2 regions of the Pseudomonas sp. TH08 genome follow, and region 2 is predicted to be linked to the other one. Evidence: predicted binding sites of a transcription regulator. Region 2 holds the regulator's gene; the other holds the start of a gene.
The links. Region 2 encodes sigma-54, which starts transcription at its own class of promoters, with help from an activator protein. Its sites were predicted from a motif close to ANTGGCATNNANNTTGCTNT; they were not measured.

Region 1: the regulator sigma-54 is predicted to act here: its motif matches at 5,229-5,248, upstream of flgB (flagellar basal body rod protein FlgB).

The regions. Positions count from the first base shown of each region.
Region 1 covers NZ_JAEKEE010000002.1:371,174-386,465, forward strand. The annotation lists partial or broken gene JFT91_RS29555 (beta strand repeat-containing protein) at 1-1,932, opposite strand, end outside; gene flgE (flagellar hook protein FlgE) at 2,222-3,562, opposite strand; gene flgD (flagellar hook assembly protein FlgD) at 3,593-4,318, opposite strand; gene flgC (flagellar basal body rod protein FlgC) at 4,334-4,777, opposite strand; gene flgB (flagellar basal body rod protein FlgB) at 4,781-5,188, opposite strand; gene cheR (protein-glutamate O-methyltransferase CheR) at 5,561-6,388, opposite strand; gene JFT91_RS11395 (chemotaxis protein CheV) at 6,435-7,367, opposite strand; gene flgA (flagellar basal body P-ring formation chaperone FlgA) at 7,450-8,211, shown strand; gene flgM (flagellar biosynthesis anti-sigma factor FlgM) at 8,361-8,687, shown strand; gene JFT91_RS11410 (flagellar protein FlgN) at 8,736-9,203, shown strand; gene JFT91_RS11415 (flagellar regulator YcgR PilZN domain-containing protein) at 9,296-10,042, shown strand; gene JFT91_RS11420 (MFS transporter) at 10,283-11,671, opposite strand; gene JFT91_RS11425 (glutamine synthetase family protein) at 11,741-12,982, opposite strand; gene JFT91_RS11430 (sensor histidine kinase) at 13,280-13,972, opposite strand; gene JFT91_RS11435 (tetratricopeptide repeat-containing response regulator) at 13,969-15,292, opposite strand, start outside.
Region 2 covers NZ_JAEKEE010000005.1:209,342-224,633, reverse strand. The annotation lists gene lptC (LPS export ABC transporter periplasmic protein LptC) at 1-198, shown strand, start outside; gene lptA (lipopolysaccharide transport periplasmic protein LptA) at 185-733, shown strand; gene lptB (LPS export ABC transporter ATP-binding protein) at 733-1,458, shown strand; gene JFT91_RS24450 (RNA polymerase factor sigma-54) at 1,646-3,139, shown strand; gene hpf (ribosome hibernation-promoting factor, HPF/YfiA family) at 3,213-3,521, shown strand; gene ptsN (PTS IIA-like nitrogen regulatory protein PtsN) at 3,533-3,997, shown strand; gene rapZ (RNase adapter RapZ) at 4,000-4,857, shown strand; gene JFT91_RS24430 (HPr family phosphocarrier protein) at 4,873-5,148, shown strand; gene JFT91_RS24425 (ZIP family metal transporter) at 5,275-6,168, opposite strand; gene JFT91_RS24420 (superoxide dismutase) at 6,199-6,810, opposite strand; gene JFT91_RS24415 (DUF2753 family protein) at 6,812-7,252, opposite strand; gene JFT91_RS24410 (class II fumarate hydratase) at 7,280-8,656, opposite strand; gene JFT91_RS24405 (FagA protein) at 8,637-9,044, opposite strand; gene pmbA (metalloprotease PmbA) at 9,284-10,630, opposite strand; gene yjgA (ribosome biogenesis factor YjgA) at 10,739-11,263, shown strand; gene tldD (metalloprotease TldD) at 11,315-12,757, opposite strand; gene JFT91_RS24385 (carbon-nitrogen hydrolase family protein) at 12,762-13,622, opposite strand; gene JFT91_RS24380 (YhdP family protein) at 13,754-15,292, opposite strand, start outside.

The DNA of each region.
Region 1 (15,292 bases), on a different contig from region 2:
AATCACTTCAATGCCGACATACGTATCACCCTCGGCAATGCCGGTGTGGACGCCGGTTTTGGTGTTGATGGTGATCGAGCCAGGGCTGTCGATGTAGCTCACGGTATCGGAGCCAGCTCCGCCGATGAACTGGTCAGCGCCTGCGCCGCCCGACAGCGTGTCGTTGTTGGCACCGCCAGTGATGACGTTGTCCAGGCCGTTGCCGAAACCGGTGAAAACGCTGTTGCCAACGTAAGTCAGGCGTTCGACATTGTCGGCCAGACGCAAATTAGTAAGCACGGTGCGTACTTCGTCATCGCCACCGCCAGCGGTTTCGATCACGTTGACTGCGTTACCGTTGACGAAATACACGTCGTTACCGGTGCCGCCGATCAGTTTGCTGCCCGCAAGGTTCGCGGTCAGCGAGTCATCGAAGGACGAGCCGATCACGGTTTCGATGTTGTACAGCCGATCGCCCTGCGCATCACCGCCAACACCGGCCAGACCACCGACCAGACTGACTGTCACACCGCTCGCCGAACCTGAGTAATCAACGGTGTCGTTGTTGCCCATCGAGCCATCGAACGTGTCGGCGGCGGCGCCACTGATGAAAATGTCGTCAGAGTTCGAACCTTGAATCACTTCAATGCCGACATACGTATCACCCTCGGCAATGCCGGTGTGGACGCCGGTTTTGGTGTTGATGGTGATCGAGCCAAGGCTGTCGATGTAGCTCACGGTATCGGAGCCAGCTCCGCCGATGAACTGGTCAGCGCCTGCGCCGCCCGACAGCGTGTCGTTGTTGGCACCGCCAGTGATGATGTTGTCCAGACCGTTGCCGAAACCGGTGAAAACGCTGTTGCCAACGTAAGTCAGGCGTTCGACATTGTCGGCCAGACGCAAATTAGTAAGCACGGTGCGTACTTCGTCATCGCCACCGCCAGCGGTTTCGATCACGTTGACTGCGTTACCGTTGACGAAATACACGTCGTTACCGGTGCCGCCGATCAGTTTGCTGCCCGCAAGGTTCGCGGTCAGCGAGTCATCGAAGGACGAGCCGATCACGGTTTCGATGTTGTACAGCCGATCGCCCTGCGCATCACCGCCAACACCGGCCAGACCACCGACCAGACTGACTGTCACACCGCTCGCCGAACCTGAGTAATCAACGGTGTCGTTGTTGCCCATCGAGCCATCGAACGTGTCGGCGGCTGCGCCACTGATGAAAATGTCGTCAGAGTTCGAACCTTGAATCACTTCAATGCCGACATACGTATCACCCTCGGCAATGCCGGTGTGGACGCCGGTTTTGGTGTTGATGGTGATCGAGCCAAGGCTGTCGATGTAGCTCACGGTATCGGAGCCAGCTCCGCCGATGAACTGGTCAGCGCCTGCGCCGCCCGACAGCGTGTCGTTGTTGGCACCGCCAGTGATGACGTTGTCCAGACCGTTGCCGAAACCGGTGAAAACGCTGTTGCCAACGTAAGTCAGGCGTTCGACGTTGTCGGCCAGACGCAAATTAGTAAGCACGGTGCGTACTTCGTCATCGCCACCGCCAGCGGTTTCGATCACATTGACTGCGTTACCGTTGACGAAATACACGTCGTTGCCGGTGCCGCCGATCAGGTTGGTGCCTGCCGCATTAGCGGTCAGAGAGTCATTAAAGGCAGACCCGATAACGCTTTCAATCGAGGTTAAGGTATCGCCCTGAGCATCTCCGCCAACGCCTGTTCCAGCGGTCAGATTGACGGTTACTCCTGCCGTCGAACTGGCGTAGGACGCGGTATCGATACCGTTCCCGCCATTCAAGACATCAGCACCTGCTCCGCCATCCAGCAGGTCATTGCCCTCACCACCACTCAGCGAGTCATTTCCTGCAAACCCATACAACTCATCCGCACTAGACGTGCCTACCAGTGTGTCCGTACCCGACGTTCCGTTTATAACTGCCATTGTTTCTTCCTTGCCTTTTTGATAAATCGATAGTCAACGCAATACTTCAGAATCGCCTCGATAAGGCCGAGTACTTTTGAGCGTGGTCATTAATGAGACGTTTAACCGCCTTGCAACCAGAGGTCTCCATGACCTGCAGAAGTTTGACGCGCCCCCTCTTCTGCTCGGGGCATCTGCAATTACTGCACCACAGCTACCGACGAACGGTAGGTATCTGTGAAAAGCCTGACCCCGGGCAAAAAAACCGACGCCCTGGGGCGTCGGTTTTCAGTACAGCTATCAGATCACATCAGGTCATCTGAATGATGGTCTGCATGATGGTGCTCTGAGTCGAAATAGTCTTCGCGTTCGCCTGATAGTTGCTCTGGCCTTTGATCAGATCCACCAGCTCGTTGGTCAGGTTAACGTTCGACTCTTCCAGCGAGTTGGAAGCGATCGAACCCAAGGTACCGGTTTCCGGTGCATCGTAGCCAGGGATACCCGAAGCGAACGTCTCTTTCCAGCTGGTGCCACCGATTGCTTGCAGGCCTTGTTCGTTGGTGAAGCTGGCCAGTGCAACCTGGCCGATGGCCTTGCTCTGGTTGTTGCTGAAGTTGGCGAACAGCGTACCGGTGCCGTCGATGGTCAGGTTGGTGATCTGGCCAGTGGCGTAACCATCCTGAGTCGGGATCGAACGCGCGGTGTCAGCGTTGTACTGAGTGGTCTTGGCCATGGAGATGGTCACACCAGCCGTGTTGGCCGCTGCGCCGTTAGGCGTGAATTTGCCGTTGGTCACGGTGCCTGGCTTCCAGCCGGTCAGCGTCAAGTCGCTGCTGAGGATCGGCTTGAGGGGGTCCAGCGGGTTTGGCGTGCTGACCTGAGTCAAATTGCCAGAGCTGTCAAATGTCAGTGTCGAAGCAACCGGAGGAGTAGCAGGATCGCTTGGATCGCTACCGGTAGCGTCCGGATTGCGCCCATCTACCAGGGTGTAAACCTTCCAGGTATTGTCATCAGTCTTCACAAAGTACTGATCCATGACGTGCGAGTTGCCCTGAGTGTCATAGATCGGGGTACTGAACGACTTGGTGTACGTCGCCAGCTTGGTCGGATCGAACACAACAGCGTTGGTGCCCGTATCGAAGATTTTTGTTGCCGAGGAGTTCAAGTTGATACTCGAAGTCACCAGCGAAGTCGACTTAGGCGCCAGGTTCGAAGTATCGATTTTCAGGTCAGTCAACACGCCATTGATGATCTTGCCGTTGGCATCCACACCGTAGCCTTGCAGGCGCGAGGTGTAATCGGTGTTGGTGATGAAGCCCTGATCGTCAACCTTGAACGTACCGGCACGGGTGTAGGACACCGAGCCGTTGTTGCTCATGGTGAAGAAACCCGAACCGTTGATGCCCATGTCCAACACGTTACCGGTGTTGTTGATGTCACCCTGGGTGAACTGCTGGGAAACGTTGGCAAGGCGCACACCGTTGCCGATCACTTTGCTGCCGCTACCCAGACGAGTGGCCGAGTACACGTCTTCGAATTCTGCGCGGGACGATTTGAAACCGGCGGTTGCGACGTTGGCGATGTTGTTGCCGGTCACGTCCAGTTGTTTGTTGGCTGCATAGAGACCGCTAAGGCCGATATTGAAAGACATATTCCACTCCTTTGTGCCGGTTAGTCGGCTCTATATACCAATGGTTTGTACTTTGGACAGGGCAACGGTGCCCTTGCCGGACAGGTTGAGCATCAGCTCGCCGCCGGTCTGGCTGATCGTCACGCTGGTGACGGTGGCCGGCAGGTAGGTCGCCATATCGGTCGAGGTACCATTGATCGATGCGTTGGCCTTAACGGTATAAGTACCGGTCTTGACCACATTGCCGTCCTTGTCCTTGCCGTCCCAGGTGAAGCTCGCGCTGCCTGCGGCACGACTGCCCAGATCGATGGTGCGAACCACCGTGCCGCTGCTGTCGGTAATGCTGACGGTACCGCCGGCAATCGACGATGGAACGGTGACCGAACCGGTCATTCCTTTGCTCGGATCGTCGAGCTGAACCGAGTTGGTCTGCACAATCACGTTGCGACCGACCAGCGACGATGCCTGCAACGCTTGCGACGAGTTGTAGTTGCCGGCCAGCGAGCTGACAGTGCTGTTAAGCGTGGTGATGCCTTCCAGGCTGCTGAACTGCGCCAACTGCGCCACGAATGCGCTGTTGTCTTGCGGATCGAGCGGGTTCTGGTTTTTCAGCTGGGTAACCAGCAGTTGCAGGAACGCGTCCTTGCCCAGAGCCTGGCCGCCGGTGGAGCTGTTAGTGGCCGAAGCAATGCCATCGGCTGTCGAACTGGTCTTTTTCGACGAGTTCGCCAGGATGTCATTCATGCTCAGGGAGCTGGTGGTATCGGAAACACTCATGGCAATCGCCCCTTATTACTGACCGAGGGTCAGTACCTTCTGCATCATGGTTTTCGCGGTGTTCATCATTTCGGCGTTGGTCTGGAACGAACGGCTCGCGGAAATCATGTCAGCCATTTCTTCCACCACGTTGACGTTCGGGTAGTAGACGTAGCCTTTGGCATCGGCCGCCGGATGGTTCGGTTCGTAACGCGCTTCGAGGTTGCTCTGGTCTTCGACCACACCGAGCACCTGCACGCCTTGACCGGCGGCATCCTGGCTCTGGAACAGCGAGTTGCTGCCGCTGTTCTGGCCGCCCTGGAACATGGTGGCGAACACCGGGTGACGGGCGCGATAGGTCTGGTCGATGCTCGACGAGACGGTTTCGGCGTTGGCGATGTTCGAGGCCACGGTGTTCAGACGCGTGGTCTGTGCGCTCATGCCGCTGCCGGCAATGTTGAAAACGCTGGACAGGGACATGGATTACTCTCCGCGCAGGGCTGACACCAGCCCTTTGAATTTGCTGTTGAGCAGAGTGAAGCTGGCCTGGAAACCGACCGCGTTTTCCGCGTAATTCGATTGCTCAAGCTGGGCGTCCACGGTGTTCTGGTCAATCGACGGTTGCATCGGCGTGCGATACAGCAGCGATTCGTCGCCATTGCCCAGACCTTCTGCCTCGATGTGACGGCTATTGGTCATGTTCAAGGCGATAGTGCCGTTGGCGTTCTTCTGGGTCTGTGCTTCAAGCACTTTGGAGAAGTCCAGATCCCGAGCCTTGTAGTTCGGGGTATCGGCGTTGGCGATGTTGTTCGCCAGGACTTCGGCACGCTGGGCGCGAAAGCCAAGAGCCTTTTCGTGAATGCCGAGCGCTTTATCGAAGCTGATGCTCATGTCGGGAACCTTCGGGTGACCGGTTTTTCGTAACTGAGCTTTAGCAAGCCGCGTGCCAATGCGAGAAACACCCGGAAACCGGGGCTTTGCCGGGAGTCGGCAAAGCGGCAATGCCAGAAAAGCGGCAACTGGTTTCCGCCGAATGCCGCTTTTCTGCCGCTTGCCGTCCATCTCATACACACCACGGTCCCCTGTAGGAGTGAGCCTGCTCGCGATAGCGGTAGCACGTCCAACATCATCGGTGCCTGACAGGCCGCCTTCGCGAGCAGGCTCGCTCCCACAGGGGGATTTGTGCTGTTCGTGGGAAATTGTTCAGGCATAAAAAAACGGCAGACCTTTGCGGGCCTGCCGTTTTTTGTGTTGCCGATGCAATCATTTCGCCTGGTAGATGATCCCCGGGCTGCACTGAACCATCTGGTAATGATCCGGCAAACCGTTCAACGCTTCGGAAGCGCCAAGGAACAGATAACCGCCCGGCTTCAATGTACTGTGAATGCGCAACAGGATGTCTTTCTTCACTTCAGCAGAGAAGTAGATCAACACGTTGCGGCAGAACACGATGTCGAACTTGCCCAGGGCGGCGTAGCTGTCGAGCAAGTTGAACGAGCGGAACTCCACTCGGTTCTTGATCGGCGCCTTGATCACCCAACGCCCCGGTCCTTTCGGGTCGAAGTAACGCTGCAGGCGTTCCGGCGACAAACCGCGACCGATCGCCAGGCTGTCGTACTCGCCAGTCTTGCAGTTGGTCAGCATCAGGCCGGACAGATCAGTGGCAACGATCTGTACACCCATCTTCAACTGGCCCAGGTTGCTGCGTTCGAACTCGTCGATCGACATCGACAGCGAGTACGGCTCCTGACCCGACGAACAAGCCGCCGACCAGATCCGCAGACGCTGGTTCGGCGCAGCCTTGATCGCTTCAGGCAATACCTTGTTCTTCAAGACTTCAAACGGATAGGTGTCACGAAACCACAGGGTTTCGTTGGTCGTCATGGCATCGACCACCTGCTCGCGCAAACCACTGCGCGGCTGGGTCTGGATGCGCTGAACCAGCTCACCCAGGGACTTGATGCCTTGCTGCTCCATCAGTTTGTTGAGACGGCTCGAGACCAGGTACTGCTTGTTTTCACCGAGCAAAATGCCACAGGCTTTTTCCAGGAAGACCCGGAACTGTTCGAAATCCAAATTACCCGTAGACAATGATGCCGCCTCTTAAATCGTGTTGACCGCCAGGGGCAAAAGGCCCCTAGCTGATATCTGCTGCTTTGATCCGGTCGACTACCCGGGATGCCAGGTCATCAGGGCGGAATTTGGCCAGGAAGTCATCGGCACCGACTTTCTTGACCATCGCCTGATTGAATACCCCGGACAACGAAGTATGCAGGATGATATGAAGCTTTTGCATGCGCGGGTCGCCGCGGATCTCCGCCGTCAGGGTGTACCCGTCCATCTCCGGCATCTCGATGTCGGAGATCATCATCAGGAACTCTTCTTCCGGCTTCTTGCCTTCATCGACCAGCTTGCGCAGGTAATCCAGCGCCTGCTTGCCGTCGTTCAACGCCACGACTTCGACGCCGATCGTTTGCAGACAGCGCGTAACCTGTTTGCGTGCCACCGACGAGTCATCGACCGTCAGCACTCGCAGCGACAACGCTTTGGTCTGGGTCTCGACATCGACCACGCCCACCGAAATCGCTTCCGGCGTCGGCGCAACTTCCGCCAGCACCTTCTCGACGTCGATGATTTCGACTAACTGATTGTCCACCCGAGTCACAGCGGTCAGATAATGATCGCGCCCCGTGCCCTTGGGCGGCGGATGAATCTCTTCCCAGTTCATGTTGACGATGCGCTCCACCGAGCGGACCAGGAAACCCTGGGTCTTGGTGTTGTACTCCGTGATGATCACGAACGGATTGTTCTTGTCTTTCAACGCTCCGGAACCGGTCGCCATTGCCAGATCAAGGATCGGAATGGTCGCCCCCCGAATATTCGCCACCCCGCACACGACAGGACTGGACTTGGGCATCAACGTCAGCGACGGGCATTGCAGCACTTCCCGTACTTTGAACACGTTGATTCCATAGAGCTGCTGACCGTCGAGACGGAACAACAACAGCTCCAGGCGATTCTGCCCCACCAGTTGCGTGCGCTGGTTCACCGAATCCATTACACCAGCCATGCCCAGACTCCTACATCAACGCCAAGTGTTGTTGCGACGCACATTCATTGCTAAACGGCACGGCGCTTGCTTTTTAACTCGTATGAACGCTCAAACGACATTTTTCCGACGCCTGACATCACCCCTCCGCAGAGGGCTTTGTGTGGCGTCCGCCATTTGCTGCTTTTTCGCTGGCAGCCCTGCCATTGCTGATGCGGTTACCTTGCCTGACATGCTTATCGGCGTCACTCAGGGCTTTCTTGAGTTCACCGTAGAAGACTATCTGGCTACCAGTCAAACGGAAGGCCGCTACGAAATCGAAGTCAAACAGCTCGATCCACGTATGCGCATGCCTATGTGCGACAAGGAATTGACAGCCTCTTTGGAGAGTCCGGCACGTCCTTTGGGCCGCGTAACGGTGAAGGTTCGCTGTGAGGGAACCTCGCCCTGGACCGTGTTCGTGCCCGCTCAAGTCCGCCTGTTTCGCGAGATTGTCACCACCACCCGGCCCCTCAAGCGCGCCGGAATTATCGAGCCGCAGGACGTGACCTTGCGTGAACGCGACGTCAGCCTGATCAATCAAGGCTTTCTGACCTCGGTGGACGAAGCCATCGGGCAAAAATTAACCCGACCAACGGTCGCCGATCAGGTGATTACTCTGGTCCATCTGGAACAGGCAGAAGTCATTCGTAAAGGCGATCAAGTGGTCATCACCGCCCGCAGCGGCACGCTTGCCGTGCGGATGCCGGGCGAAGCGCTGTCCAACGGCGGCTTGAAAGAACAGATCCGGGTGAAAAACCTCAATTCGCAACGGGTCATCAAGGCGCAAGTCACCGCGCCCGGCCAAGTGGAAGTGGCGATGTAGAAAACTGGCGCTGATCCCGGCTGTTCCCTAAACTGTGCCGCAGCAGGACACGCGCCGGCGCATGCAAGGCTCATTGGTAAATGCGCCTAAAGTTTTCCAGGGGATGGCCGAAAACATGGCAAGCGTCCAAATTCCCAGAGGTTTTTATCATGGTCATCGATTTCAGCCGTTTGAACAGTTCCTCGTCACTTACAGGCAGTACACGTACCAGCGCGCCTAAGGAAACCGCCGAAAACGGCACTTCCGCACCGCTGAATACCCAGGCCGAACCGGCCAGTACCGCAAAAAGCGGGGAATCGGTACACCTCAGCAATGAGGCTCAACAGTTGCAGAAGGTCACTGACAAGCTGCGCGATCAGCCTGCTGTCGACAAAGCCCGTGTGGCCGAGTTGAAAGCCGCGATTGCCGATGGCAGCTATAAAGTCGACAGCAACCGTGTAGCCAGCAAACTGCTCAACTTCGAAGCCCAGCGCTAGGCTTTTGCCGGCGCCAGGCTTTTGGACGCTTAAAACCCAAGGCCAGCCATGCACGACACTAACTTACTGCAACTGATCAACGACGACTTTGCTCCAGCTCAAGATTTGCTGAAGTTACTGCAAACCGAGGCCCTCGCTTTGCACGGTCGTGACATGCCACTGCTGGAAGAAATTCTGGCGCGCAAACAGGCGTTGATCATTCTGCTTGAACAGCATGGCCGCAAGCGCAGCGAAATCCTCGCCAGCCTTGGCCTGTCGACTGATCGCCAGGGCCTCGAGCAACTGGCCGGCCAGTCGAGCATTGGCGCGCAGCTGCTGACGCAAGGTGACGCATTGACCGATCTCATCGCTCAGTGCCAGGCCGCCAACGTCAAGAATGGCCAGTCGATCCAGATCCAGCAGGCCACCACGGCCAATCAGCTGAAAATCCTCACGGGCGGCGAACCGCCAGCGCTTTATGACGCTAGCGGCACTTTCGCCAAACCTGCCAAGCCGCGTACGCTCAGCCAGGCGTGAGCCATTCGATGGCCCTGCACTATCAACACGTGAAACATGCTGGCAAAATGCTGGCTAGTCATCGTCAAATTTTGTCTGGAGATTGAGAAAACGTGCCAAACGCCCTAAGCGCGGATGATGCTCCGCAGCCACCAAAGGTGCTCACCACGCCACTGGAAATCTCCAGCAACCTGCGCCAACTGCAAGAAAGCCACGACCCGCTGATCATCACGTTCCACGAACGCAGCCAGCGCTTCCAGAGCTACCTGATCAAAGTCGACCGCGACAGCGCTTCGATTGCCCTCGACGAAATGATTCCGCGCGATGGCGAACGCTTTCTGCTCGCCGGCGAACCGTTCCGGGTCGAAGGTTTCCATGAAGGCGTGCGCATCGCCTGGGAATGCACCGGCACCCTGAACATCGAAGAATCCGAAGGCGACCGCTTTTACACAGGCGAAATGCCGACCGAAGTGGTTTACCACCAGCGCCGCAATGCATTTCGCGCCGCATTGAAACTGACCGATCTGGTCAGCGTTGAACTCGGCGGCGAAAAGCTCAAGGCGCCGATCAACGGCAAACTGCTGGATATTTCCGCCACCGGCTGCAAGTTGCGTTTTGAGGGCGACATCACTGATCGCCTGCAACTGGGTCAGGTCTACGACCGCATGATCGCCCCGCCGCTGTTCGGCAACCAGCCGACTTCGGTCGAACTGCGTTACCTGCACTTCGAAGAAAAACTCAACATCACCTTTGCCGGCCTGCGCTTCCACAACATCAGTGGCCAGGCAGCCCGCAACGTTGAACGTTTTGTTTATCAGTTGCAGCGTGAAGCACGGCGTTTCGACAAAGACGATATGTGATTCGTAGCGACAAATAAAAAGGGCAGTCCTTGGCGGGACTGCCCTTTTTTATTTCCAACCCGAATAGCAGCTTCTGTAATGGATACCTGTGGCGAGGGGATTCATCCCCGATAGGGCGCGAAGCGCCCTCAAAACCATTCAATGCGGTGTATCAGTAAAATCCGGTAGTCCGGGCTGGGGCCACTTCGTGTCCCATCGGGGATAAATCCCCTCGCCACAGGGGAATTCCATCGGTGCCTGTCAAGGTCTGGCACCACTGATATCCGGCGTTGGCTTGTCGCTGCCGTCATCCGGCCCCGCTTCTACCGCAGGCTCAGGCTGCACTTCTGGTTCCGCATCAGGTTGCGGCTCCGACTCTGGCGTCACCGGGGTCTGCATCTGCTCCTGAACCACCTGCTCATCCACCCGCGGATCCAGCGCCGCCACCAGCGGCGAACTCGACATGCTGTCCGGCATGGCCACGTGATGCAGCGGCGCATCGTCGACCTGATGCAGATTGGTCACCGCCTTCGGCCGAATCCGCCACACCAGCACCAACGCAAAAAAGCTGAAGAACGCATACAGACTCTGGCTGCCGAGAAACTTCATCAGCACGCCCGCAAGCAACGGCCCGATACTCGCACCAACGCCGTAGGTCACCAACAGCATGGCCGTCAGCGAGACTCGACGATCACCTTCGACGTGGTCATTGGAGAACGCCACCGCCAGCGGATACAGACAGAATTGCACCAGCGAACACAGGAAGCCGACCACGAACAGCACCTCCAGCGGAACCTGCGGCAATATCGCCAAGGGCAAGGCCGCCACCGCCAGAAACCCGGCAAAACAGCGAATCAACAGCGCTCGATCATAACGGTCAGATAACCAACCCAACGGCCACTGCACCAGCAATCCGGCAAAAATGCAGCTACCCATGAACAGACCGACCTGCTCGGTCGACAGTCCCTGCTGCGAGGCATACAGCGGCGCCAGGCCGTAGAACGAGCCGATGATCAGGCCCGCTCCGAGCACCGTACTCAGCGACTGTGGGACACGTTTGATAAAGAAGCGTGGCTCCATCGGCGCCGGGTGCAGTGGCGCCGGGTGAATCCGCCGGGTCAAGGTCACCGGCACCAGACACAGCGCGAAGCACAGGGCGACCAGCATCAGCAATTCCAGACCCAGCCCGGGGTGCATGACCAGAATCAGCTGGCCCAAGACCAGACCCAGATACGAGGCGATCATGTAGCCGCTGAACACCAGACCACGCTGGTTGGCCTCAGCCTGCTCGTTGAGCCAGCTCTCGATCACCATGTATTGGCACATCATGCCCAGCCCGACAATCGTCCGCAGCACCAGCCACGCCGGCAGCCAGTCGACCAGTCCGTGGCCGAGCACCGCCGCACCGACGATCCCGGCACACGCCGAGTAAGCGCGGATATGCCCAACCCGGGCAATCAGCCGGTGGCCAATCTTGCCGCCCAGCACCAGGCCAAAATAGTTGGCCGCCATCAGTGCACCGACCCACAGTCCGTCGACATGGTCAGCGGCCAGACGCAGCGCCAGATAAGTAGATAGAAGGCCCGAGCCGATCAACATCATCAGCGAGGCAAAATACAGCGCTCGAAAGGATTTCCAGATTTGGCGCATCGGCGTTCCGAGCGGCTCCTTGCAGTAAATACCGGACTCTCAAAACGATAGTCCGGTGGCGACGGTTCGTCAGGCCTGGGCTGCTAGAACACGCCTTTCCCAGGGAGTAATTTCATCAAAGAAGCTGGTCAACTCCATGGTCTTCGAAGCGATGTAGCCTTCGATGAACTCCTGTCCGAACAGTTCCCTCGCCAATTGGCTACGTTTCAGACGTTCAAGGGCGGCATGCAAGGTACAAGGCAACGAAAGGTTGTCCGGCACTTCAAACTCGCCTTGAATCGCTTCGGTCGGCTCCAGCTCATGCTCGATCCCATGCAAACCGGCGGCCAGACTGGCTGCAATCGCCAGATACGGATTGGCATCGGCACCCGGCAAACGGTTTTCAACCCGACGTGCAACCGGCGAACTGGCGGGGATACGCAAGCCAGCGGCGCGATTGTCGTGTGACCAGCACGCATTGTTTGGCGAAGCGTAGGGGTGGCATAGACGCTGATAGGAGTTCACGTTGGGAGCAAACAGTGCGGTGAAATCGGCCATGCCCGCTTGCTGCCCGCCGATGAAGTGACGGAACATCGCGGTCGGCTGACCATTCTCGTCGCTGAACACATTCTTGCCGCTGCCGATTTCAACGATGCTCTGGTGAATGTGCATCGAGCTGCCCGGCGTGTGCGCCAGGGGCTTGGCCATGCACACCACGGTCAAGCCGTGCTTGAGCGCAACTTCCTTGAGCAGGTGCTTGAACAGGAAAGTCTGGTCGGCCAGCAACAGTGGATCACCGTGCAGCAGATTGATCTCGAACTGGCTGACCCCCATTTCGTGCATGAAGGTATCGCGCGGCAAGCCGAGGGCCGCCATGCATTTATAGACTTCACTGAAGAAGGGGCGCAGACCGTTGTTGGAACTGACGCTGAACGCCGACAAGCCATCTTCGCGGCGACCGTCGAGGCCAACCGGCGGACGGAATGCCTGGGTCGGATCGGTGTTTGGCGCGAAGACAAAGAACTCCAGCTCAGTCGCTACCACCGGCGCCAGACCGCGCGCTGCGTATCGGGCAATGACCTTCTTGAGCTGGCCACGGGTCGACAGGTTTGAGCTTTCACCGGTCAGCTCATCAGCGTCGCAAATGGCCAGAGCACGCGGCTCGTCGCTCCACGGTAGCGGGTGAATCATGGTTGGCTCGGCCACCAGCGCCAGATCGCCGTCATCGCTGCCGTAAAACCGCGCCGCTGGATAACCGCCCATGATGCATTGCAGCAGCACTCCCCGCGCCATCTGCAAACGCCGCCCTTCGAGGAAACCCTTGGCAGTCATCACCTTGCCCCGTGGCACGCCATTCAAATCCGGCGTGACACATTCAATCTCATCAATGCCCGTCAGTCGCTGTGCGAGTGAAAGCTGGCCATCGGTTGTCATGACGCTATCCTTGTTATTGTGCGAGCCGCGAACGGCGACTCGTACAAAATAGGCTTCGCCTGTTCGGAATATCAAGCAGCGCCAAACAAAATCCTTTTCTCTGTAGGGGCTGCCGCAGGCTGCGATCTTTTGACTTTGCTTTTGAAGATCAAAAGATCGCAGCCTGCGGCAGCTCCTACAGGGGCCGGTGTTGTGTCAGGGCAGGTAGAGGCTGAAGAGGCCGCCGCCCAGTGGGCCGCCATTGCTGATTTCGGTTCGGCCCTCGACGCCGTTGCGCTGATGCAGCGCTGCGATGCGATTGGCGAAATACAAACCCAGCCCGGTGCTGCCGCTGCTGTGATTGATGCCCTGCACGTAATCGGCCTGACGCTCGAGCATCTCGGCCGGATAACCGTCGCCGTCATCATTGATGGTCAGCACCAACTGCCCCGCTTCGTCACTGACAGTAATCAGCAACGACTCGCGTGCGTAGCGGATTGCATTGTTGATGCAGTTGCCGAGCACCGAGGCAATCAGTTCACGATCAAAGAAGCCCAGCGGACTCAGCGGATCAACCTCGTACGTGGCGATGATCCCGCGGCTGGCGAACACTTCCTGATGCGCCGCCAGTTGCGCCTCGATGAAATCGTCGAGTTCATGATATGCCGGCTGCAGTGGTAGCTGATTGACGCCGAGCTTATACAGCCCAAGCAATTGCACCAGCATGCCGTTGAGGTGGGCGAACTCGAAATCGATCACGCCCTGCTCCGAACCCTGGCGCTGTGCTTCGGACAATCGCGCCAGCCACTGGCTGTGGGCCTGCATCAGCATGGCCAGGGAGTTCTTCATGTCGTGGACGGTGGAGGCAATCACCGTGGAAAAATCCAGCGCCTGCTGATCGTCGTTCATTCGCCAAACGCCTTGCTTTTCAGCTTCTGATAACGCGCATGACGCGCGTCGGTGTCGGGCATCAGGCCAACCAGTTTCAGGCAGGCCCGACATTCTTCCAGCTCCGCCGACGGCACACTGGTGTCAGTGCCATGGAGCAGCGACTGGGCCATGTTCAGGGCGATACTGATGTTTTTCGGTTGCATCTTCAGCGCCTTGCGGAACACCTCGCGGGCCTCGACCAGGTTGCCGGTCTTGTACACCCGCACGCCTTGACGGTTGAGGTCAGCGGCAGCGTTGCTGGAACTGAGGATAGTCGGGTCATCGGTGAGCTTGGCGATGTCTTTCATCACTGCCGGATCGTCGCCGTAGATCTCCGCGCAACTCTTGAGCATCGAGGTGCCCGCCTCAGCCTGACCCAGCATCTGCAACTGCTTGGCGACGAGCAGCGCCGCTTCCGGACTCATGAATTGCTCCATGCCATCAAGACGCATCAACGCTTGTTCGGTGAGCTTATCGGCAGTCTCGGCATCGTTGAGCAACAGGCTGGTGGCCTTCATCAGACGTGCACGGATCTGCAGGCCGGGATCGGTCGGGTTCTCTTTGGCGACCGCACTCAGGGTGGTGTTGATCTCCAGCCGCGTGCGCGTATCGAGACCACGCTCACTGCCTTTGCTGATTAGCGCGTGAGCCAGCCCCAGGTTGCTTTCCGGGTCCTTGAACCGCGACTGCGCGCCCTGCGCCACGGCTTGACGATAGGCGCGCGAAGCCGTGTCGAAATCCTCGTTGGCCATCGCCAGTTTGCCCAGCAACGCCTGCCGACGCACCGCCAGCGGCGATAACCGGATCGCTTCTTCGAGCACCTGCTGCGCGCCTTTGGTATCACCTTCGGAAACCAGGACTTCAGCCATGCCGTCGTACAGCGCCGGCATCATCGGGAACACCTTCAGCGCTTTCTCATAAATACCTTTGGCCTGCGCCACTTGCCCACGCTTGAAGAGCAATTTGCCCAACCCGGCAAACGCCCACGGCAACGGCCGGTCGGCAATGATGCTGTCATAAAGACGCTCCAGCGCTTCGTTCTGGTTCATGTCGCGCAGGGCATCGGCACGGTAACGCAGGCACAGCGGCGAATAGCGAATATCCTGCTTGCACAGAGCGATGCAGGCGTTGAGCACCTCGACCGGTTTACCACGGTCGAGAGCTTGCAGAATCGGTTTTAGCAGCGTCTTGCGCTGCTCCAGACGCTCAAGTCGCTGGGCCAGCCCGGAGCGGTTGAACGGCTTGGTCAGGTACGCGTCCGGCTCATGCTCCAGCGCGCTGAGCACCATCGCCTGACTG
Region 2 (15,292 bases):
GATGAAAAGAAGCGTGATCTGTTGGTGACCTCTACGCGCATGACAGTGTTCCCACAGGAGCAATATGCGCAGACCGAGCAACCCGTTAGAATCGACGGCGCTGGCGGTGTATCGACTGGCGTTGGAATGAAAGCGTATCTGAAGGACAGCAGGATACACCTGCTATCGAACGTAAGAGGACAGTATGAGGCTCGTTAAAACCCTCCCTATTTTGCTCAGTCTGGGCGCAGCACTGGGAAGCGTGAGCGCCTGGGCTCTGCCGAACGATCAAGAGCAGCCAATCCGCATTCAGGCCGACGATGCCCAGCTGGACGACAAGAATGGCGTTGCCACCTATAAGGGTGACGTGATCATCACTCAGGGTTCGATGAAGGTGACCGGTAATACCGTGACCATCACCCGCACCCCGGCAGGTGATATCGACGTGGTGACCTCGGTGGGCAACCTGGCTTACTTCGAGCAGTTGCAAACGGCTGGCGATACCAAACCGGTTCAAGGCTGGGGTGTCACCATCCAGTACCATGCCGCGCAAAACCGCGTCGTGCTGATCGACAAGGCCAAAGTTGTCGACAAGGACAACAACGTGACCCAAGGCGAGAAAATCGTCTACGACACGGTGAAAAAACTGGCCAGCGCTGGCCGCGCTACCGGCAGCAAAGTCACCGAAGCGCGTCCGCGCATTGACATGGTGATTCAGCCGAAGCCGAAAAACGACCAGAAAAAGGCCCCGTAATGGCAACTCTGAAAGCTCAGCATCTGGCCAAGGCGTATAAAAGTCGTCAGGTCGTGCGTGATGTCAGCCTGTCCATCGACAGCGGTCAGATCGTCGGTCTGCTGGGCCCTAACGGCGCCGGCAAGACCACCTGCTTCTACATGATCGTTGGCCTGGTCCAGGCTGATCAGGGTCGCGTACTGATCGATGATCTGGACGTCAGCCACCAGCCAATGCACGGCCGCGCCAAGGCCGGCATCGGCTATCTGCCGCAAGAAGCGTCGATCTTCCGCAAACTGTCGGTAGCCGACAACATCATGGCCATCCTCGAAACCCGTCAGGAGCTCGACAAGGCCGGCCGTCGCAAGGAACTGGAAAGCCTGCTGCAGGAATTCCACATCACACACATCCGCGACAACCTCGGCATGAGCCTGTCCGGTGGTGAGCGCCGCCGTGTGGAAATCGCCCGCGCGCTGGCCACTGCACCGAAATTCATCCTGCTCGACGAACCGTTCGCCGGTGTCGATCCGATCTCGGTCGGCGACATCAAGCAGATCATCCACCATCTCAAGGCCAAGGGCATCGGTGTACTGATCACCGACCACAACGTGCGCGAGACACTGGATATCTGCGAAACCGCTTACATCGTCAACGACGGCCAACTGATCGCCGAAGGTGACGCCGAGACCATCCTCGCCAACGATCTGGTCAAGGAAGTGTATCTGGGTCACGAGTTCCGCCTCTAAGCGCGACAGTGCCCGGTGCGCCGCCGGGGCGCTGTATCGGTTCAAGCGCAATTTAATACGCTTTAATTGTTACAGCGCTCTAGGCAAACACTTCAGTTTCAGGCATATAATTTGCTTAAGTTTGGCGCTTCGGCGCCCTGTAGTGGATGGCGCATAGCGCCGGCGAATAAGGTGTTAAGCCCCTGCCATGAAACCATCGCTAGTCTTGAGAATGGGCCAGCAGCTGACGATGACACCGCAGCTGCAACAGGCCATCCGCCTGCTCCAATTGTCGACCCTGGATCTGCAACAGGAAATCCAGGAGGCTCTGGAATCCAATCCGATGCTCGAACGCCAGGAAGAAGGCGAAGACTTCGACAACTCCGATCCTCTGGCCGACAACACCGAACAGAAGCCCAACACTGAGATCCAGGAACCCTCCTATCAGGAAACCGCACCGACGGTGGACAACCTTGAGGACGGCGACTGGAGCGAGCGCATCCCCAACGAACTGCCGGTCGACACCGCCTGGGAAGACGTCTACCAGACCAGCGCCAGCAGCCTGCCCAGCAGCGACGATGACGAGTGGGACTTCACCACCCGCACCTCCGCCGGCGAAAGCCTGCAAAGCCATCTGCTCTGGCAACTGAACCTCGCACCGATGTCCGACACAGATCGCCTGATCGCCGTGACCCTGATCGATTGCATCAACAATCAGGGCTATCTGGACGAAACTCTCGAAGAGATCCTCGAAGCGTTCGATCCGGAACTGGACATCGAGCTGGACGAAATCGAAGCCGTGCTGCACCGCATCCAGCAATTCGAACCGGCCGGCATCGGCGCGCGCAATCTCAGCGAATGCCTGTTGTTGCAATTGCGCCAACTCTCGGCCAAGACTCCTTGGCTGGCGGAAGCCAAACGCCTGGTCAGCGATTACATCGACTTGCTGGGCAGCCGCGATTACAGCCAGTTGATGCGCCGCATGAAACTCAAGGAAGACGAACTGCGCCAGGTCATCGAACTGGTGCAAAGTCTCAATCCGCGTCCGGGCTCGCAGATCGAATCCACCGAAGCCGAGTACGTCGTCCCTGACGTTATCGTGCGCAAGGACAACGAGCGCTGGCTGGTCGAGCTGAATCAGGAATCGGTGCCACGCCTGCGGGTCAACGCGCAGTACGCCGGTTTTGTCCGCCGCGCCGACACCAGCGCCGACAACACCTTCATGCGCAATCAGTTGCAGGAAGCTCGCTGGTTCATCAAGAGCCTGCAAAGCCGCAACGAAACCCTGATGAAAGTAGCCACCCAGATCGTCGAGCATCAGCGCGGTTTTCTGGAGTACGGCGACGAAGCCATGAAGCCGCTGGTTCTGCACGACATCGCTGAAGCGGTGGGCATGCATGAATCGACGATCTCCCGGGTGACCACGCAGAAATTCATGCATACCCCGCGCGGTATTTATGAACTGAAATACTTTTTCTCCAGCCACGTCAGCACCTCCGAAGGCGGTGAATGCTCGTCCACGGCGATCCGCGCGATCATCAAAAAACTGGTTGCGGCGGAAAATCAGAAAAAGCCGTTGAGTGACAGCAAGATCGCTGGTTTACTGGAGGCACAAGGCATTCAGGTGGCTCGCCGCACCGTCGCCAAGTACCGCGAATCCTTAGGGATCGCGCCTTCGAGCGAACGCAAGCGGTTGATGTAAGCCACGTTACAGCGTTCCAGTGGCAGGCTATCCAGCCTGCCGCTTTATGCACTGGCAACGAAGGAGAAGCTGTATGCAAGTCAACATCAGTGGACACCAACTGGAAGTGACCCAACCTCTGCGTTCCTACATCGAGGAAAAACTCCAACGACTGGAACGACATTTCGACAAGATCACCAACGTGCAAGTCACGATGTGCGTCGAAAAGCTGAAGCAGAAAATCGAAGCCACCTTGCATATACCCGGCAGCGAAGTGGTCGCCAATGCGGAAGATACCGATATGTACGCGGCGATCGACTCACTGACCGACAAGCTGGACCGTCAACTCAAAAAGCATAAGGAAAAGACCCAGAGCCTGCTCCAGGGCGCCACCGGTCGATAACCCCCCACTCCATGATCCGACTTGAAAGTATCCTGACCCCCGGCCGTTCCCTCGTGAACGTGCCGGGCGGCAGTAAAAAGAAAGCCCTCGAACAAATTGCCAACCTGATCGCCCGCGAAGTGCCGGATCTGGAGATGCAAGATGTCTTCGAGGCCCTGATCGCCCGTGAAAAACTCGGTTCCACCGGTTTTGGCAACGGCATCGCCATTCCTCACTGCCGCCTCAAGGGTTGCCAGTCGCCTATCAGCGCCTTGATGCACCTTGAAGCGCCGATCGATTTCGACGCCATCGACGGCGCGCCGGTTGACCTGCTGTTCGTATTGCTGGTCCCGGAAGCCGCCACCGATGCGCACCTGGAGTTGCTGCGTCAGATCGCCAGCATGCTCGATCGCAAGGACGTACGCGATAAACTGCGCAGCGCTGCGAGCAACGAAGCCTTGTACCAGGTCGTACTGGACGAGCAAAACGGGCAGTAATCATGCGCTTGATCATTGTCAGCGGCCGTTCCGGCTCGGGTAAAAGTACCGCCCTGGATGTCCTTGAGGACAACGGCTATTACTGCATCGACAACCTGCCCGCCGGCTTGCTGCCGGAATTGGCCGAACGTGCCCTGATCCACACTGAGCTGGCGCAACCGCTGGTGGCCGTGTCGATTGATGCGCGCAACCTGCCAAGCCATCTGACACGGTTTCCCGAGCTGCTTGAAGATGTCCGCAGCAAACACATCCAGTGCGATGTCCTGTATCTGGATGCTGATGAAGAAACCCTGCTCAAGCGTTTTTCCGAGACTCGCCGTCGCCACCCGCTGAGCAACGCCAACCGCTCGCTGGCCGAAGCGATTCAAGATGAAACAGCCCTGCTCGGCCCCATCGCCGACCTCGCCGATCTGAAGATCAACACCACCAGTCTGAACCTGTACCAGTTGCGCGATACCATCAAGCTGCGGCTGCTGAATCAGCCTGAGCCCGGCACGGCGTTTCTGGTCGAGTCATTCGGCTTCAAACGCGGCATGCCGGTGGACGCGGATCTGGTGTTCGACGTGCGCTGCCTGCCCAACCCTTACTGGAAGCCGGAACTGCGAGCGCAATCGGGGCTTGATGCGCCAGTGGCCGACTATCTGGCGGCGCAGCCGGAGGTCGAAGAAATGTTCCAGGACATCTTCACCTACCTGCACAAGTGGCTACCACGCTTTGCGGCGAGCAACCGTGCTTACGTCACCATCGCCATTGGCTGCACCGGCGGGCACCACCGCTCCGTCTACCTGACCGAACGCTTGGGTCAGGCCCTGCAGAAAACCCTGAAGAACGTCCAGGTTCGCCACCGCGACCTCACTTAAAGGATTCACACCGCGATGCCTGCTCTGGAAATCGAAATCATCAATAAACTGGGTTTGCATGCCCGCGCGTCGGCCAAGTTTGTTGGCGTTGCCGGGCAGTTTCCGGATTGCACAATCAGAGTGGGCCGTACGCCGGAGACCACGGTCGACGGTAAAAGCATCATGGCGATGATGATGCTCGCCGCTGGCAAGGGCACGAAAATTTATCTGAGCACTGAAGGTGAGCAGGCTGACGAAGCCTTGCAGGCATTGGTGAATCTGATCAACGACTATTTTGGCGAAGGCGGCTGATCGCCTGTGGCGAGGAGCTTGCTCCCGCTCGGCTGCGTAGCAGTCGTCAATGCGGTGCAACTGGCAGATGGCTAATGGGGCCGCTTCGTAGCCCAGCGGGAGCAAGCTCCCTCGCCACAATTCAACTCAACCCAACGCGGTATCCATCACCATCATCAGACAAAACCCGATCAACAGCCCAAGACTGGCTAATTTGTCATGACCATTGCGTCGCGACTCCGGGATGACTTCGTGGGTCACCACCAGCAACATCGCCCCCGCCGCCAACGCCAGACCCAATGGCAACAACACCTGCGCCAGGCTGACCAGCCATGCACACAACAGCGCAAACACCGGCTCGACCAAGCCTGATGCCGCCCCGATCAGGAACGCCTTGACCCGCGACATTCCCGCCCCGGCCAACACCAGCGCAATCACCAGACCTTCCGGCACATCCTGCAGGGCAATGCCCATCGCCAGACTGTCCGCGTCGGGCATGCCGCCGCCGGCAGAAACGCCGACAGCCATGCCTTCAGGGATGTTATGGGCAATGATGGCGAACACAAATAACCAGATCCGCGGCGGAATAACCGGGTGCTCGAGCGTACCGACAAGCATTTCCGGCGAGGCGCCCGACAGCTTGCGGTCAACCAGATAGAGACCGAATGCCCCCAGCATGATGCCGAAGCAGATCAGGCCACTGGAACCCCACGCCGTCAGACCCAGGCTTTCGGCGGCGGCGATACCCGGTACGATCAGCGAAAACGCGGTCGCTGCCAGCATCACCCCGGCACCAAAGCCCAACAAGGTATCGCTGAGTGCTTGCGGCATGCGCCGAATGACCAGCACCGGCACAGCGCCGAGCGCCGTGCCGAGGGCGCAGATCGCCCCGCCTTGCAACGCCCGCGACAGTCTCGGCTCCAGATCCAGCCATTGTAGTCCGTGAGCGACCAGCAAGGTCATACCCGCCAACAGCAGCAGCGATCCCACTGCGTAACGAAACATACGCCCACTTCCGATCGCCAGTGTTTCAGTGCCCATAGTCAGCCTTGGATTGTTTTTATAGGAGACTTAAACCAGTGCGGCCTGATAGCGCGCAGCCACTTCAGGCCAATTGATCACGTTGTAAAAAGCGTTGATGTATTCCGGGCGACGGTTCTGGTAGCGCAGGTAATAGGCGTGCTCCCAGACGTCGAGGCCGAGAATCGGCGTATTGCCATTCATCAATGGGCTGTCCTGATTACCGCTGCTTTCCACGATCAGTTTTTTCTCCGGGGTCACGCTGAGCCACGCCCAACCGCTGCCGAAACGGGTCAGTGCGGCTTTGGTGAAGGCTTCCTTGAAGCTCTCGAGACCGCCCAGATGTTCGTCGATGGCCTTGGCCAGCGCGCCGTCCGGTTTACCGCCGCCGTTGGGCACCATGACTTCCCAGAACAGCGAATGGTTGGCGTGACCACCGCCCTGATTGATCACCGCTGCACGAAGTTTTTCCGGCAGTTGCTGAACGCTGGCGACGAGTTTTTCCACCGGCCACTCGGCGTACTCAGTGCCTTCTACCGCCGCGTTGAGGTTATTGATGTAGGTCTGGTGATGCTTGGTGTAGTGGATCTCCATGGTCTGCGCATCGATGTGCGGTTCGAGGGCGTCGTAGGCGTAAGGCAAGGCAGGCAGGGTAAAAGCCATTTCAATGGACTCCATGGTGATGTGGGGCAGGCGCGCGGCGCGCATTGCCGGTATCCGGGTGCAACAGGCGCTGGGTGCGCGGGTATTCGCCGTGCTCGCTGATGAAATTCAGCAGTTCGACGTAAGTTTTGCTGCTCTGGCGCAGCGCCGCTTCACGCAGTGCCGGGCGCAGGCGCTCGTCCTGCATGGTCTGCAACAGCCGTTGGTGGATGGCACAGAGGTACTCGGCGCTTTCCTCCGGCTGATTCAGGCGCAGGTGCAAGTCGGCCAGGTTATGGTGGGAGATGACGCAGGCCGCCACCGCTTCGTCGGCATCCGCCCAGCGTTCGTACAGCACTTGTGCCAGGGCCAGGGCTTGCAAGTAAGCCTCGCGGGCGTCGATCAGTTCGCCCAGCATGAAGCAGCGATTGGCCCGTTCGATCGTGCGTTTCCAGTGCTCCATGGTGAGCCTCCAAAGCGGTTGCGGTGCTTACACGCCGCCGGCGGTGAGTTTCTCGGGATTGAGCAACTCTTCCAGTTGGCTGCGCGACAGATCGGTGTGTTCCAGGGCAACGTCGATCACTGCACGACCTTCCTTGTAGGCCTGCTTGGCGATTTCCGCGGCTTTCTGGTAGCCGATGATCGGGTTGAGCGCGGTGACCAGAATCGGGTTGCGCGACAACGCTTCTTTCAAGCGCGATTCGTTGACCTTGAAGCTGGCGATGGCTTTGTCACCGAGCAGGCGGCTGGAGTTGGCCAGCAGTTCGATGCTGCTCAGCAGGTTCTGCGCAATGATCGGCAGCATTACGTTCAACTCGAAATTGCCCGACTGCCCGGCGATGGTGATCACCGAATCGTTGCCGATCACTTGCGCGGCGACCATGGCGGTGGCTTCCGGAATCACCGGATTGACTTTGCCCGGCATGATTGACGAACCCGGTTGCAAAGCTTGCAGTTCGATTTCGCCGAGGCCCGCGAGCGGCCCGGAGTTCATCCAGCGCAGGTCATTGGCGATTTTCATCAGCGACACGGCGATCGCTTTGAGTTGCCCGGAGGCGGCGACGGCAGTGTCCTGCGAGCCAATCAGCGCAAACAGGTCCTTGCCCGGGGTGAATTGCACGTCGGTCAGTTGGCTTAGTTGACGGCTGAAACGTGCGGCAAACTCAGGATGTGCGTTGATCCCGGTGCCGACCGCTGTGCCGCCCTGCGCCAGCGATTGCAGACTTGGCAGCAGATCCTGCAGATGGCCAATGTTGGCCTTGAGTTGTTGCGCCCAACCGTTGAGCACCTGACTCATGCGTACCGGCATGGCGTCCATCAAATGGGTACGGCCGGTTTTGACGTGGTGATGCACCTGCTCGGCTTTGCGCTCGATCACTTGCACCAGGTGCAACAGCGCCGGCAGCAGTTGTTCGTGCAGGGCCAGCGCGGCGCTGACGTGGATGGTGGTGGGGATGATGTCGTTGCTGCTCTGGCCGCAGTTGACGTGATCGTTGGCGTTCACTGGCTCGTCGAGCAGGCGGCTTGCGAGTGTTGCGATCACTTCGTTGGCGTTCATGTTGGAGCTGGTGCCGGAACCGGTCTGGAAGATATCCACCGGGAAATGCTGCATGAAGTCGCCTTCGAGCAAGCCTTGCGCGGCGTCGCTGATGGCTTTGCCCTGGGCGGCGCTGATCTGGTTGAGTTCGACGTTGGCGCGGGCAGCAGCGGCTTTGGCGAGGATCAGTGCGCGGATGAATTGCGTCGGCATCGGTTTGCCGCTGATCGGGAAGTTATCCACTGCGCGCTGGGTCTGCGCGCCGTAGAGAGCGTCCACTGGCACCTGCAGTTCGCCCATGCTGTCGCGCTCAATACGTGTCTTGGTCATCGGTAAATCCTTGGACTAATTCAATGAGAGGAATCGAGGGAAGCAACTCGCAGGTAGCGAGCTGCCAGGTGTAGCGTTGCCAGCGCTTGAGCCGGCAGTTGCACAGCGACAGACGCTCCATTTCACGCAATGGACGCCACGCTTGATCGAGACAGAGGCTGCGCCAGTGCCACGGCAACGCGATGTCGGTGGCGGTGTCGAGCAGCAAGCGGAAGGACGTTTCGGCGACCGTCCAGGGTGAGGTCGCGGTGCAACAAGACAGGTACCGGCCTTCGGCCAGGTAATGTTCGATCAGGCGCGGTTCGTCAGAATCCATCGCGCAACGGATCTGGCGACTCATCCAGCGCCAGCTTTCGAGGTACGGCTGCTCGTGCAAGGCAGAACTCATGATCCGAGGCTCATCCGATAATGAGATTTATTATTAGATGATAATGAGAACCAAAACAAGAGCGCGCGTTTTTGTAGGAGCCGAGCTTGCTCGCGAAGGCGTCGTGCCAGTCGACCTCAATATTGGCTGACACGACGTTTTCGCGAGCAAGCTCGGCTCCTACAAGGGCTTGGCTGCAGGCATGAAAAAGGCGCGGCATCCGGGAGGATGGCGCGCCTTTTTGTGTGACGGCTGGGGTTTTAGCTGCCCGCGACAGTCATCCGTTCGATCAACACCGAACCTGTGCGGATATTACTGCGCAGCTCAAGGTCGTTACCGACCGCGACGATCTGTTTGAACATGTCGCGCATGTTGCCGGCGATGGTCACTTCCTGCACCGCGAACTGAATTTCACCGTTCTCGACCCAGAAACCCGCCGCACCGCGCGAATAATCGCCGGTGACCATGTTCAAGCCATGGCCCATCAGCTCAGTGACCAACAACCCACGACCCATGCGCTTCAACAGCGCTGCCTGATCTTCGTCGCCATGGGTGACAAACAGGTTGTGCACGCCGCCCGCGTTCGCCGTGCTCGGCATGCCCAGTTTGCGACCGGAGTAAGTGCCGAGGATGTACGACACCAATTCGCCTTTTTCGACGAACGGTTTAGCGTAGGTCGCCAAACCATCGCCATCGTAGGAAGCGCTGCCCATTGCGCGCATCAGGTGCGGCCGCTCGTCGATGGTCAGCCACTCAGGGAACAGCTTCTGCCCCAACGTGCCTTCGAGGAATGACGATTTACGATACAGACTGCCGCCGGATACCGCCGAGAGGAAACTGCCGAACAAACCACCGGCCAGTTCTGCGGAAAACAGCACCGGCACTTCGCAGGTGGGTACCGGACGTGCGCCCAGACGGCTTGCCGCCCGTTGCGCCGCACGTTGGCCGATGCTCACCGGATCCGCCAGCAAGGTGCCCTGACGGCTCACGTCGTACCAGTAATCGCGCTGCATCTGGCCATCGGCCTCGGCAATCATCACGCAGCTCAGGCTGTGCCGGGTCGAGGCATAACCACCGACGAAACCGTGGCTGTTGCCGTAAACGCGGCAGCCTTGATGGGTGCTGAGCGTGGTGCCGTCGGCGTTCTTGATCCGCGCATCGGCATCAAATGCCGCCGCCTCACAGATAAGCGCTTTCTCGATGGCCTGCTCCGGGGTGATGTCCCATTCGTGGAACAGATCAAAATCCTGCAGATCCTTGGCCATCAACGCCGCATCGGCCAGGCCCGACGCTTCGTCCTCAGAGGTATGCTTGGCGATGGCCAGTGCGGCGGCGACAGTCTCGCGGATCGCATCCGGCCCAGTCGCAGACGTACTGGCCGAACCCTTGCGCTGACCGACGTACAGCGTGATGCCAAAGCCCTGATCGCGGTTGAACTCGACCGTCTCGACCTCGCGCTGACGCACCGACGTCGACAGCCCTTGTTCCAGCGACACCGCCACTTCGCAAGCACTGGCGCCCTGACGCTTGGCTTCGGCGATGATCTGCTCGACCTGTTCCTGCAGTGCCGGCAATGCCTGCGGGCCGACGCTTTGAACTGCACTCATGCTCATCTCCACTCAAATTCTGCTTTCGGCTGGGGCCATCGAGCGACCGGGCCGGACAAGCGGCCCCCGACTGGTTATCATGGCGGCGTTTCTTTGCGGACTGCCACCATGGTTGATTCTTACGACGACTCCCTCGATACGGGAGAAAAAAGCAAATCTCAGGTCAAACGCGAGCTGCATGCTCTGGTTGACCTTGGCGAGCGCCTTACAACACTCAAGCCTGACTTGGTGGCAAAACTGCCACTGACCGACGCGATGCGCCGTGCCTTGGCCGATGCGCCCAAGCACACCGCGAATATCGCGCGTAAACGGCACTTGCAGTTCATCGGCAAACTGATGCGCGATCAGGACACTGACGCGATTCTGACCTTGCTCGATCAACTCGATGCCTCGACTCGTCAGTACAACGAGCGTTTCCATAACCTGGAACGCTGGCGTGACCGCCTGATCGCTGGCGATGATGCCGTGCTGGAGAAATTCGTCGTCGAGTACCCGGACGCCGATCGCCAACAATTGCGTTCCCTGATCCGTCAGGCTCAGCACGAGGTTGCGCAAAACAAACCTCCTGCTTCCAGCCGCAAGATCTTCAAATACATCCGTGAGCTGGACGAGACTCAACGCGGCCTGCGTTGATATTCGTCACCGGGTGGTCGCCCTGTGCGCCACCCGCAGTTCCACCTCTCTTTATGCGCCCGTGCCACCCACGGTGATCGCATCGATTTTCAGCGTCGGCTGGCCAACACCCACTGGCACCGATTGCCCATCCTTGCCGCACGTACCCACACCGCTGTCCAACGCCAGATCGTTACCGACCATCGACACCCGGCTCATCGCCTCGGGGCCGTTGCCGATCAACGTCGCGCCTTTGACCGGCGCGGTGATCTTGCCGTCTTCGATCAGATACGCTTCGCTGGTGGAGAACACGAATTTTCCGCTGGTGATGTCGACCTGACCACCGCCAAGGTTGGCGCAGTAAATGCCCTTCTTCACCGAGGCAATGATTTCTGCCGGATCGCTTTCGCCGCCGAGCATGTAGGTATTGGTCATCCGTGGCATCGGCAGATGCGCATAGGATTCGCGACGACCGTTACCAGTGCGGGCCACGCCCATCAGACGCGCGTTGAGCTTGTCCTGCATGTAACCCTTGAGCACACCGTTTTCGATCAGCGTGGTGCATTCGGTCGGGGTGCCTTCATCATCCACGCTCAGCGAGCCACGACGACCACTCAAGGTGCCGTCATCGACAATGGTGCACAGTTTCGACGCAACCATCTCGCCCATGCGGCCGCTATACGCCGAACTGCCTTTGCGGTTGAAGTCGCCTTCCAGGCCGTGACCGACCGCTTCGTGCAACAGCACGCCAGACCAGCCCGAACCCAGCACCACCGGCAAAGTGCCGGCCGGCGCAGGAATCGCTTCGAGGTTCACCAGCGCCTGACGCAGCGCTTCACGGGCATAACCCATGGCACGGTCTTCAGCGAGGAAATAACGGTAGTCGGTACGCCCGCCGCCGCCGTGACCACCGCGCTCGCGACGGCCATTCTGTTCAACGATCACGCTGACATTGAAACGCACCAGCGGTCGCACATCGGCTGCCAGACCGCCGTCGGTGGACGCCACCAGAATCCGTTCCCAGACCCCGGCCATGCTCACGCTGACTTGTTGGATACGTGGGTCGAGAGCACGAGTGGCAACGTCGATGCGCTTGAGCAGCTCGACTTTCTCGGCGCGGCTCAGCACTTCCAGCGGATTGTCCGGCCCATAAAGTTGTGCGACATCTTGTGTGGTGAACGCCTGGACGGTGCCGTTCTGCCCGGCACGCGAGATCGAACGTGCGGCGCGGGCCGCAGCGCCGAGGGCTTCGAGGGTGATCGCATTGCTGTAAGCGAAGCCGGTTTTCTCACCGGACTGCGCGCGCACGCCAACCCCCTGATCGAGGTTGAAGCTGCCTTCCTTGACGATGCCATCTTCCAGTGCCCAGGACTCGGAGATCTGTCCCTGGAAATACAGGTCGGCCGCATCGATGCCCGGGCCGGCCAGATCGCCGAGCACGCCTTGCAGGCTCTCGATCGTCACACCGCCGGGGGCCAACAGGTGATCACTGACTGAGGACAACAACTCGCTCATAGGTTTACGCCTTAAATTCGTGTTCTGAGGCAGGTCGCTGTGCGCCCTGCGAGAAAAACCGCCGATGACGCGTCACCGGCATCCGCGCCCTGATGGACGCCTGTTCATTACTATCGCGCTCGGCCAACAACACCGCTTCGCCTTGATCCTGACTGGCCAGCACGCGGCCCCACGGGTCGACAATCGCCGCATGCCCGAAGGTTTCCCGCGGGCCCGGGTGGGTTCCGCCCTGCGCTGCCGCCAACACGTAACACTGAGTCTCGATGGCCCGCGCGCGAATCAGCACATCCCAGTGCGCCGCGCCGGTCACCGCGGTAAACGCCGACGGTGCGGTAATCAATTCGGCACCCGCGGCGCGCAACTCGCTGTACAGCTCCGGAAAGCGCAGGTCGTAACACACCGTCAGACCGACTCGGCCAACCGGTGTGTCCGCCACCACCACGCCACTGCCATAAGCATAGTCATCGGATTCACGATAACGACCGCGATTGTCCGCTACATCGACATCGAACAGATGCAACTTGTCATAGCGTGCTACGAATTCGCCGTGTTCATCGACCAGCAGTGAACAGGCGTGCGACTTGGCGTCGGGTTGATCGACCGGCGGCAGCGGCAATGTGCCGCCGACTATCCATAACCTGAGGTCGCGGGCGGTCTGTTTCAACCATGGCAGGATCGGACCTTCGCCAAGCGCCTCGGCGCGGCCGATGTCGGCGATGTCACGGCGGCCCATGGCAGCGAAGTTTTCTGGCAGCACGGCGAGCTTTGCCCCCGCCGCCGCTGCTTGTTCGAGCAGGCGTCGGGCCTGAGCCAGATTGGCCAGCACATCACTCTGGCTGACCATTTGAATCACCGCCAAAGACATGGCCGCTCCTCGGAATCTGCAGATAACGGTATGAGCGGCCGCAGGCTGCGATCTTTTGATCTGGTTTTAAAAACAACATCAAAAGATCGCAGCCTGCGGCAGTTCCTACATAGGGGATAGGATCATGCTACTCAAAAAGGTTTGTCGAAGGTGATTTTCGGTTCTTTCCATGGGCCTTTGACGGTGTATTTGACACTGGCAAAGCGCGCCACGCGATCACCGATCAGCTTGTCGATCAGGAACAAGGCACCGCCGACCGCCGGTGCCCCGACGAGCAACGCAGCAATCGGCAGGTTATTGGTCACCGGCAGCGTCACCAACAACTTGGCGTCGACCTGTTCAGCCACCAGATCCAGCTTGCCGTTGAGTTCAATATTGCTCGACGGCCCGGTCAGGCGAATCGGTTCTTTCGTATCGTAAACACCGTTGGTCGCCACCAGCAGACCTTTGACCCGGTCGTAGCTCAAGCCCTTGCCGAACAGGTCGGAGAAATCCAGGCGCAGGCGACGGCCAATCGAGTTGAAGTTGAGCAGACCAAACACGCGCAACGCCTGTGCACCGCCCTCCACTTCGACAAACTGGCCCTTGTTCAGTGACGCATCAAGTGTGCCGGAGAAACGCTTGGTCGCCAGCCATGCCGGCGAGCCCGGCCAGCGGCCGTCAACATCCATGTGGAATTCTTCGCTGGTCACACTTGGGGCAAAGCCCCAGCCCTTGAGCACATCGGCAAGGTTTTTGCCGCTGATGCGGCCCTTGAACCAGCTATTGGTGGCACCCGGCGCACCTTCCCAACCGCCGTTGCCCTGCAACAGAATGCCTTTGAGGCCCATGTCGAGATTGTTCAGGGCGATGCCTTTGGCGGTCGGACGCACTTTCAGCGACCAGCCACCGACCAGATCCGCGCCGAGAAACAATTGATTGATGGTGATATCCAGTGCCGGGATTTTCGTCGGATCGACCGAAGCCAACGGGTCCGGAGCGTTCTCGTCAGCCTGCACCGTCGGGTCCGGCGCCGGCAGTTTCACATACTGCAGATTGACCGCAATCGGCAAACCCTTGGCGTCCGGCAGGCTGGCCGTACCTTTGGCCTGCTGACTGTCGAGGGCCAGTGCCCACGCCCCCGGCTTACGGTTGACCTGAACCGAAGCCTGATCCAGCGTGGTGCCGAACGCGGTCAGCTTGCCGACCTTGAAGTCGGCGCTGCTGAGCAATTTGTTGGCGCTGCCGCCCGGATCCTGCCCGGCGTACTTGTTGACCAGATCCTGCCACGGCGCCACGTCCAGCTCCGACAGCACACCGCGAATGCGCAGGCCTTTGGCGCCCGGCAGCACCGCTTCGCCGGCACCGAGGAACAATTCGCCGCGACCGTCGGCAAAGTTGCTCGGCGGCGCCGCAAAGGTGAAATTGGCCAACTGGTCGTAGTTGACCCAGTAACGACGCTCCTGCCCTTGCAGGGTCATGCGGAATACGGTGTCGCGACCGACCTCTGCTGCCATGCCGAACGGAGCCGGCAGATCCACCGCTACTCCTTTCAAGCTGGAACTGACCATCAATTGACTGTCAGCACCGTCCAGATTCAATTGCAGCTGGTAAGGAATCGTCCCCGACACCGGCAACGGTTGAGTCACGCCGAGCCAATCGGAGAGTTTCTTGACCTCGACCTGACCCGA